Desulfosarcina ovata subsp. ovata: one gene and its partners. The protein of the gene in region 3 interacts with the protein of the main gene of each other region in a pairwise test. Links are inferred from orthologs where the notes say so. Each region holds a gene or a part of one and is shown on either strand. Other genes may lie near its edges. The genes, in order: tsaE, GN112_RS05100 and rlmB.

Evidence for each region.
Region 1: the proteins of rlmB (region 3) and tsaE interact in binary tests that used the Escherichia coli proteins (3 or more experiments, as listed by UniProt). The link is inferred for Desulfosarcina ovata subsp. ovata from one-to-one orthologs.
Region 2: the proteins of rlmB (region 3) and GN112_RS05100 interact in binary tests that used the Escherichia coli proteins (3 or more experiments, as listed by UniProt). The link is inferred for Desulfosarcina ovata subsp. ovata from one-to-one orthologs.

Annotation. Positions count from the first base shown.
Region 1 is NZ_AP021879.1:1,151,418-1,154,572, forward strand. What follows is about bases 1-2,999. They hold tsaE (tRNA (adenosine(37)-N6)-threonylcarbamoyltransferase complex ATPase subunit type 1 TsaE), read left to right. Parts: upstream 1-1,249; coding sequence 1,250-1,750; downstream 1,751-2,999. Other genes in these bases: GN112_RS05100 (NAD(P)H-hydrate dehydratase), read left to right, coding at 1-1,253; GN112_RS05110 (aspartate kinase), read left to right, coding at 1,812-2,999. Also shown: more of GN112_RS05110, read left to right, coding at 3,000-3,032. UniProt on the Escherichia coli protein: Required for the formation of a threonylcarbamoyl group on adenosine at position 37 (t(6)A37) in tRNAs that read codons beginning with adenine.
Region 2 is NZ_AP021879.1:1,150,322-1,153,361, forward strand. Bases 157-3,040 are described here. They hold GN112_RS05100 (NAD(P)H-hydrate dehydratase), read left to right. Parts: upstream 157-732; coding sequence 733-2,349; downstream 2,350-3,040. Other genes in these bases: GN112_RS05095 (pyridoxine 5'-phosphate synthase), read left to right, coding at 157-716; tsaE (tRNA (adenosine(37)-N6)-threonylcarbamoyltransferase complex ATPase subunit type 1 TsaE), read left to right, coding at 2,346-2,846; GN112_RS05110 (aspartate kinase), read left to right, coding at 2,908-3,040. Also shown: more of GN112_RS05095, read left to right, coding at 1-156. UniProt on the Escherichia coli protein: Bifunctional enzyme that catalyzes the epimerization of the S- and R-forms of NAD(P)HX and the dehydration of the S-form of NAD(P)HX at the expense of ADP, which is converted to AMP.
Region 3 is NZ_AP021879.1:7,620,599-7,623,516, reverse strand. What follows is about bases 139-2,900. They hold rlmB (23S rRNA (guanosine(2251)-2'-O)-methyltransferase RlmB), read right to left. Parts: upstream 2,030-2,900; coding sequence 1,247-2,029; downstream 139-1,246. Other genes in these bases: GN112_RS33450 (DUF370 domain-containing protein), read right to left, coding at 2,614-2,898; gmk (guanylate kinase), read right to left, coding at 2,031-2,636; GN112_RS33465 (ComF family protein), read right to left, coding at 307-1,101; GN112_RS33470 (purine nucleoside phosphorylase YfiH/LACC1 family protein), read right to left, coding at 139-285. Also shown: more of GN112_RS33470, read right to left, coding at 1-138. UniProt on the Escherichia coli protein: Specifically methylates the ribose of guanosine 2251 in 23S rRNA.

The DNA of each region.
Region 1 (3,155 bases), 6.5 Mb from region 3 along the record:
AAATGCATCATATCGCCATCTGGATCGATGCCATTTTGGGAACGGGACTGTCTTCAGATGTTCGCGGCTATTTCCGGTCGGCAATTGAATTTATCAATCAGATGCATCGTCCGGTTTTTGCCGTGGATATCGCCTCGGGTCTGAATGCCGACACCGGCCAGGCCTGCGGCGTCTGCATCGAGGCCGCCGCCACGGCCACGTTCGGATTTGCCAAGGCCGGCCACCTCACCTACCCGGGCCGCCGGCTTAGCGGCCGGCTGAAGGTGATCGAAATCGGCATCCCCCCCCACATGGCCGCCCAGGTGGGCTGCCATCAGCACCTGATCACCCCCATGGACTTGAAGCCTGCCCTGCCCCACCGCGATGCCACGGCGCATAAGGGCCATACCGGTCATCTTCTGGTGCTGGCCGGCAGCCCCGGAAAAACCGGTGCCGCCGCCATGACCGCCATGGGCGCCATGCGTGCCGGGGCCGGCCTGGTGACCCTGGGCGTTCCTCAATCGCTCAACCCGGTACTGGAAACCCTGGTCACGGAGGCCATGACCGTCGGCCTGGCCCAAACCGTCCAGGGGACCCTGGACGAATCCGCGTTTCAGACCGTCCAAGGCCTGATGGCCGACAAACGATGTCTGGCCGTGGGGCCTGGCCTGGGAACGGATCCATCTACCGGGCGGTTGCTTGGCCATCTGATTGAATCCGCCACGATGCCGCTGATTGTCGATGCGGACGGACTGAACCTGATCGCCGGGAATCTGTCGGTTCTCAGCAAAAAACAGGCACCCATGGTACTTACCCCCCACCCCGGGGAAATGGCCCGGCTATGCGGTCTGTCCACGGCCGACATTCAAAGGGATCGCGTTTCCCACGCCCGCGACTTTGCCCGGCAGCACGGAGTCCATCTGGTGCTCAAGGGAGCCGCCACTGTCATTGCCCGGCCGGATGGCCATGTTTTCATCAACCCCACCGGCAACCCGGGCATGGCGGCGGGTGGCATGGGCGATGTTCTCACCGGACTCATCGCTGGCCTGATCACCCAGGGGATAAACGTCTCGGCTGCTGCCCAGGCCGGCGTCTACCTGCACGGCGCAGCGGCCGACCAACTGGCCTGCAGCAAGGCCGCCACGGGTTATCTGGCCACGGAGGTACTTGATGCCGTGCCCGCAGCCATGCAGGCGCTGCGTAGCGGCGAAGACCTGCCGGACTGGCTGTTCACGGACGCGTTGTGCTACCCCATGGGACCTGACGACCAATGAACACGTCGTCCGCCTTGCCGTCTGACCCGAACCGGCGGACAGTGGAGACGCACACCGCCGACCAGACCATCGAACTGGGCCGTACCATCGGTCGGCGGCTGAACCAAAGGCTGGTTCTTTTCCTGTACGGTGACCTGGGCAGCGGCAAAACCGCCTTTGCCCAGGGGCTTGCCCGTGGCCTGGGCGTTCCTGACAGCATCGCCATCACCAGTCCCACCTACACCCTGGTCAACGAATATCCGGGCCGACTGCTCTTCTGCCATGTGGACCTGTATCGCCTGTCCGAACCGGTTGATCCGGATGAAATCGGCTTGATCGAGATTTTCGACCAGCCCGGCATCGTTGCCGTCGAGTGGCCCGAGCGGCTCCATCCATCGGATCATCCGCCCCGGCGTTTGGATTTTTTCTTCTCCCCAACCGGTGACAATAGCCGATCCATCCGAGTAATTGCATATGGACTTGACCTGGCGGATCTGTTAAAAGACATCCCCATTTGATTTTATTTCCTATCGCTGTGATACGTGGAACCATTCGAAAAGCACTGAAAGTGGAAAAAGTATGGCAATCGTCGTTCAAAAATTCGGCGGCACCTCGGTCGCCGACATCACCCGCATCCGCAATGTCGCCAACCGGGTTTTGAAAACCCATCATCAGGGGAATGACGTGGTGGTGATTCTCTCGGCCATGGCCGGCGTCACCGACCGCTTGCTCGGCCTGGCCAATGAAGCCACCGACGCCCCGGACCGGCGCGAACTGGACGTGCTGCTGGCCACCGGCGAGCAGACCACGGCAGCCATTCTGGCCATGATGCTCAAAGGTATGGGGGTTCAGGCACAATCCCTGCTGGGACACCAGGCCGAGGTGGTCACGGACTGTGAATACGGCAACGCGCGCATTCTCGAGATCGGTACCGATCGGATCAAACGCCTTCTGAAAGACCGAAAAATCGTTGTTGTGGCCGGTTTTCAGGGCATGGACATCAAGGGCAACATCACCACGCTGGGTCGCGGCGGTTCGGACACCTCGGCGGTGGCCATCGCGGCGGCGCTGAATGCCGATGTCTGCGAGATCTACACCGACGTGGATGGAATTTACACAGCGGACCCCAACATCTGCCCGAAGGCCAGAAAAATCAAGGTCATCTCCTATGACGAGATGCTCAACATGGCCAGTCTGGGCGCCAAGGTGCTGCAGATCCGCTCCGTCGGTTTCGCCAAAAAATACAACATCCCCGTTCATGTCCGCTCATCATTTTCAGAGGAGGAAGGCACCATGGTGGTAAACGAAGATTCCGGGATGGAGCAACTGGTTGTTTCGGGGGTCACTCACGATTTGAATCAGGCAAGGATCACTTTGAAAAAAGTCCCTGATCAGCCGGGTGTTGCAGCAAAAATATTCTCTCCCATCGCCGAAGCCGGCATTCTGGTGGACATGATCATCCAGAATACGCGTAGCGGCGGTCAGACGGACCTGACCTTCACCGTTCCCAAGGCCGATTGCACCAAGGCCCTGGAAATCGAGAAAAAAGTCGCCGCAACCATTGATGCCGAGGATGTCTTTGCCGACCCCAACATCGCCAAGGTGTCGGTAATCGGCGTGGGCATGAAAAATCATTCTGGTGTGGCGTCGCTGATGTTCAACGCCCTGGCCCGTGAAAACATCAACATCATCATGATCAGCACTTCTGAAATTCGCATCTCCTGCATCATTGAGGAAAAATATACGGAATTGGCCGTCCGGGTCCTGCACACGGCCTTCGGGCTGGACCGGGACGATTAGGCAGGCGGTGCCCACCAGGAAAACCGGAAGGGTTGGCCGGATGAAAGGGTTCACCCCTGAGCAAATTCGCTTTGTCCTGCTGGTCTGCGCCGCAGTGATCGCCGTTACGCTGTGGCGAATCAT
Region 2 (3,040 bases), 6.5 Mb from region 3 along the record:
CCGGTCTGGCTGTCAACATTGATCGTGTCGCCACGTTGCGGGAAGCCAGTCAGGCGGCCACCCCGGATCCCATCGCCGCGGCCCTGCTTGCCGAACTGGCCGGTGCGGACGGCATTGTCTGCCACCTGAGAGAGGATCGGCGCACCATCCAGGACCGGGATGTCCGACTGCTGCGCAGGGTGATTCAGACCCAACTGATTCTGGAAATGGCGGCCACCTCGGAAATGGTGGGGATCGCCCTGGATGTTCGTCCGGAGCGGGTAACGCTGGTTCCGGAAAGCCGCCAGGAGGTCGCTTCCGACGGAAGCCTTGACCTGATCGTACACAGCAAATCCATGGAGGAAACCATCGGTGCGCTGCAAAACAATGGGATTCCCGTCAATATCCTCATCAACCCCGAGCCGGAGCAGATCAAGCTGGCCCACCAGGCGGGGGCCAATGGTATTGCGATCAGCACAAAAACGTTCTGCGAAGCAACCGGTGCCACGAAACAAAGGCAGGCGTTTGCCAAAATCATCGATGCCGTCAAGCTGGCCAAAAAGCTCAAACTGGACATCAGCGCCGGCCGTGGTCTCGATATCACCACAATTAAGGCCTTTACCGGCGTAACGGAAATCAATACCTACTGTATCGGCCACAGCATCGTTTCCCGGGCCGTACTGGTCGGTATGGACCGGGCCGTCAGGGATATGCGGAATCTGATTAACGGCCTTTAACCCAAGGAGCAAGGGTATGTATCTGGTAACCGCTGATGAAATGCAGCGCATGGATCGTGCAACCATCGAATCTTTCGGTATACCCGGCCGGGTTCTCATGGAGAACGCCGGCCGGGGAGCAACGGCGTTCTTTCTGGACACCCTTTTCCACCGCCAACCCGGCAGTGTGGGTGTTGCCGCAGGACGCGGAAACAACGGCGGCGATGGATTTGTCATGGCCCGCTATCTTCATCAGAAAGGCATTCCGGTAACCGTCTTTCTGCTGGCCGAGCGCAGCCGGGTTCAGGGCGATGCAGCAACCAACCTGGCCCTTATCGACCGCATGGGCGTGACGGTGGTTGAAATGGCCGACATCGCCGCTTTCAAGGCCCACCAATCACAAATGCATCATATCGCCATCTGGATCGATGCCATTTTGGGAACGGGACTGTCTTCAGATGTTCGCGGCTATTTCCGGTCGGCAATTGAATTTATCAATCAGATGCATCGTCCGGTTTTTGCCGTGGATATCGCCTCGGGTCTGAATGCCGACACCGGCCAGGCCTGCGGCGTCTGCATCGAGGCCGCCGCCACGGCCACGTTCGGATTTGCCAAGGCCGGCCACCTCACCTACCCGGGCCGCCGGCTTAGCGGCCGGCTGAAGGTGATCGAAATCGGCATCCCCCCCCACATGGCCGCCCAGGTGGGCTGCCATCAGCACCTGATCACCCCCATGGACTTGAAGCCTGCCCTGCCCCACCGCGATGCCACGGCGCATAAGGGCCATACCGGTCATCTTCTGGTGCTGGCCGGCAGCCCCGGAAAAACCGGTGCCGCCGCCATGACCGCCATGGGCGCCATGCGTGCCGGGGCCGGCCTGGTGACCCTGGGCGTTCCTCAATCGCTCAACCCGGTACTGGAAACCCTGGTCACGGAGGCCATGACCGTCGGCCTGGCCCAAACCGTCCAGGGGACCCTGGACGAATCCGCGTTTCAGACCGTCCAAGGCCTGATGGCCGACAAACGATGTCTGGCCGTGGGGCCTGGCCTGGGAACGGATCCATCTACCGGGCGGTTGCTTGGCCATCTGATTGAATCCGCCACGATGCCGCTGATTGTCGATGCGGACGGACTGAACCTGATCGCCGGGAATCTGTCGGTTCTCAGCAAAAAACAGGCACCCATGGTACTTACCCCCCACCCCGGGGAAATGGCCCGGCTATGCGGTCTGTCCACGGCCGACATTCAAAGGGATCGCGTTTCCCACGCCCGCGACTTTGCCCGGCAGCACGGAGTCCATCTGGTGCTCAAGGGAGCCGCCACTGTCATTGCCCGGCCGGATGGCCATGTTTTCATCAACCCCACCGGCAACCCGGGCATGGCGGCGGGTGGCATGGGCGATGTTCTCACCGGACTCATCGCTGGCCTGATCACCCAGGGGATAAACGTCTCGGCTGCTGCCCAGGCCGGCGTCTACCTGCACGGCGCAGCGGCCGACCAACTGGCCTGCAGCAAGGCCGCCACGGGTTATCTGGCCACGGAGGTACTTGATGCCGTGCCCGCAGCCATGCAGGCGCTGCGTAGCGGCGAAGACCTGCCGGACTGGCTGTTCACGGACGCGTTGTGCTACCCCATGGGACCTGACGACCAATGAACACGTCGTCCGCCTTGCCGTCTGACCCGAACCGGCGGACAGTGGAGACGCACACCGCCGACCAGACCATCGAACTGGGCCGTACCATCGGTCGGCGGCTGAACCAAAGGCTGGTTCTTTTCCTGTACGGTGACCTGGGCAGCGGCAAAACCGCCTTTGCCCAGGGGCTTGCCCGTGGCCTGGGCGTTCCTGACAGCATCGCCATCACCAGTCCCACCTACACCCTGGTCAACGAATATCCGGGCCGACTGCTCTTCTGCCATGTGGACCTGTATCGCCTGTCCGAACCGGTTGATCCGGATGAAATCGGCTTGATCGAGATTTTCGACCAGCCCGGCATCGTTGCCGTCGAGTGGCCCGAGCGGCTCCATCCATCGGATCATCCGCCCCGGCGTTTGGATTTTTTCTTCTCCCCAACCGGTGACAATAGCCGATCCATCCGAGTAATTGCATATGGACTTGACCTGGCGGATCTGTTAAAAGACATCCCCATTTGATTTTATTTCCTATCGCTGTGATACGTGGAACCATTCGAAAAGCACTGAAAGTGGAAAAAGTATGGCAATCGTCGTTCAAAAATTCGGCGGCACCTCGGTCGCCGACATCACCCGCATCCGCAATGTCGCCAACCGGGTTTTGAAAACCCATCATCAGGGGAATGACGTGGTGGTGATTCTCTCGGCCATGGCCG
Region 3 (2,918 bases):
CACCCCGACGGTGGTCCCGTGATTCTGGCGGCTGTACACATGAATGCCACCGGTAAGCCGGTGCAGCCACCGGCGATTGGACGTGACCGCCACCGGATCGTCGCCAACACCGAAACTCAGGTTCATCCCCTCGAAAGGCGGCCAGCTGGCCCCGCCCGCCCGAGTGGTGATCGCGTGGATCACTCCCGGCAAACGATTCAAGGCCGGGAATTGAAACAGCTGGTTTTGCTCTCTTTTCAGCAGCAGCAAGGGACACCGACTCTCAACCGTTTTTTTCAACAGCATCGTCTTTGGAGCCGCCGAGGGTCACAGGGCCCTGGCCAGGGTGAGCAGATCAACCCGTTCGGCGCCGGCCTGCAAAAGCGTCCGGGCGCAGGCATCGGCAGTGGCGCCTGTGGTCAGCACATCGTCCACCAGCAGCACCCGTTTCCCGGCGGCCTGGCCGGGCTGCCTAACCCCAAAGGCATTTTTGATGTTCCTCCGGCGCTGCCGCCGGTCCATGCCGGTCTGGGGGGGCGTGGCCCGCCGGCGCACCAACAGATCGCGGACGATGGTGCCTCCGGTGGGGAGGTTCCAGTGCCGGATCAGCAGGTAAGCCTGGTTGAAACCGCGCTGGCGGAAACGCCGGCGGTGAAGGGGCACCGGTGCGACCAAATCGATCTCGCCTGGCTCCCAATGACGCCGGAAGACGTCCAGCAGCAAGTCACCCAGTGGGACGGCCAAGGCGACGATCCCCCTGAATTTCAGCGCATGAATGGCGGATCTCAGGGTTTCGTCGTAAATGCCCAGCGCACGGGCCCGGGTAAAGGCCCCCGGTCGCTCCAGGCAACGGCCGCACAGATGATTGTCGCCTTCCCGGCTTTTAAAAACCAGACCGCAGCGACTGCAAAAAGGCGAGGATACCGCCGTCCAGCGCTGACGACAGACCGGACAGAACTGATCGGCCAGGGCCTGGGACAGATCCGGGTCTGCCACGGCCCCGTCGGTTGCGGGCCGCTGTGAACCGCCGCGCAGGAACAGGTGACCGCAACGCCGGCAACAAAACGGGAAAAGGGCATCAATCGCGCTAAACAACCAGCGCCGAACCACCGGCCCGCCCATCGCCCGGCCCCTACCGCCAGTGTCTATTTCATCAGGCTGACAATCGCTTCGGCAAACTGGGAGTATTTGATTTTCTCTGCATTGGCCATCGGCCCCACCTCCTTCCTGAGAGGAAATGTTTGGTTCATCGTTCACCATTGGACGGTCAGTGCTGTTCATGCCGCTGACGATAGGTTTCAAAGAGCACCACCGCGGCGGCAGCCGAAGCGTTCAGCGAATCCACGCGGCCGCACAGAGGGATGGAGACCAGGAAATCGCACGCCTGCCGCACCAGCGGTCGCAGTCCCTTCTCCTCCCCGCCCACCACCAAAGCCAGGGGGCCTTGCAGATCGGCCTGGAAAACGGTTTGCTGCGCTTCCATGGCCAATCCGGCCACCCAAACGCCTTTTTTTTTCAGCCATTCGATGGCCTGGGTCAGGTTGGTCACCTGACAAAGCCGGGTGTGTTCCAGGGCACCGGCCGAGGCCTTGGACACCGCCGGGGTGGCCCCGGCGGCACGGTCCTTGGGAATCACCAGGGCATCGACCCCCGCGCAGTGCGCAGATCGCACGATCGCCCCCAGGTTGTGGGGATCTTTGATGCTGTCCAGAAGAACCAACAGGCAGCTGCCATCGCCACCGGTTTCGGGCAACGAGAGCGATTCCAGTGTCGCCATGGGCAACGGCGAGGCCGTCATGGCCACCCCCTGATGGTGGTCGCTGCCGCAGGCCGCGCGCAGCGCCTCTACCGTCACCGTCTGAACAGGGATACCGCGCGGTTGGGCCAGTTCGATGACGCGGCCCTGGCGCTCGGAGGGCACCTGGCGATCCATCATCACGGCATTGATGCGCCGCCGGCCGGCCATCAGCGCCTCCATCACCGGGTGGAAGCCGTATAATACCTCCCTGGCATTCGGTCCGGGCCGCCGCTGGCGGTTCTTGGGAACCATCTCAGTCGGCCTCACCTTTCAGGATGCGCACAAACCGGTCGATGGCCGCCGGCAAGTCATCGTTGACCACCACGTACCGGTAGCGTTCCTTCTGGGCGATTTCCGCCTTGGCATTGCGCAGTCGTTTTTCGATCACGTCCATGTCGTCCTGGCCGCGGGCGGTAAGCCGCTGGCGCAAAGCCGCCATGGAGGGGACCATGATAAAAATCGTGATGGTCTGCGGATACCGCTCGAGGATCTGCCGGGCGCCTTGGACGTCAATGTCCATGAGCACATCCCGCCCGGCGGCCAGATGGCCGTCGATAAAACGGGCCGAGGTACCGTAGTAGTTGTCGTGCACCTGGGCCCACTCCACCCACAGGCCTTTGTCAATGCCTTTTTGGAAATCCTCGCGGCTGACAAAGAAGTAATCGCGCCCGTCCTGCTCCCCGGAACGCGGTGGGCGGGTGGTCGAACTGACCGAGTAGACCAGGTCCGGCAATTGCTTACGGGCGGCCTGGCACAAGGTGCTCTTACCGGCACCCGACGGGGCCGAAACCACAAAAAGACGACCACTGCCAGCAGATTTATCCGGTGCGACCGGATCATTGGGGGCCATCGGGTCCATTCACACTCACCTTTTCCTTTTTCAAATCCTCGAACCGCTGGGCCACGGTTTCGAACTGGATCGCGGACAACACGATATGATTGCTGTCCATGACAATGATGGCCCGGGTCCGCCGTCCCTGGGTCGCATCCACCAGATGCCGCTGTTCGCGGGCCTCGTCCTTGAGCCGCTTCATGGGCGAGGAACTGGGGGAGACAATGGCCACCACCCGTTCGGCCACCACCGTGTTGCCGAAACCGATATTGAGCAGTTTTTTTTCCATGATCAGCGCTCCCCGATCCG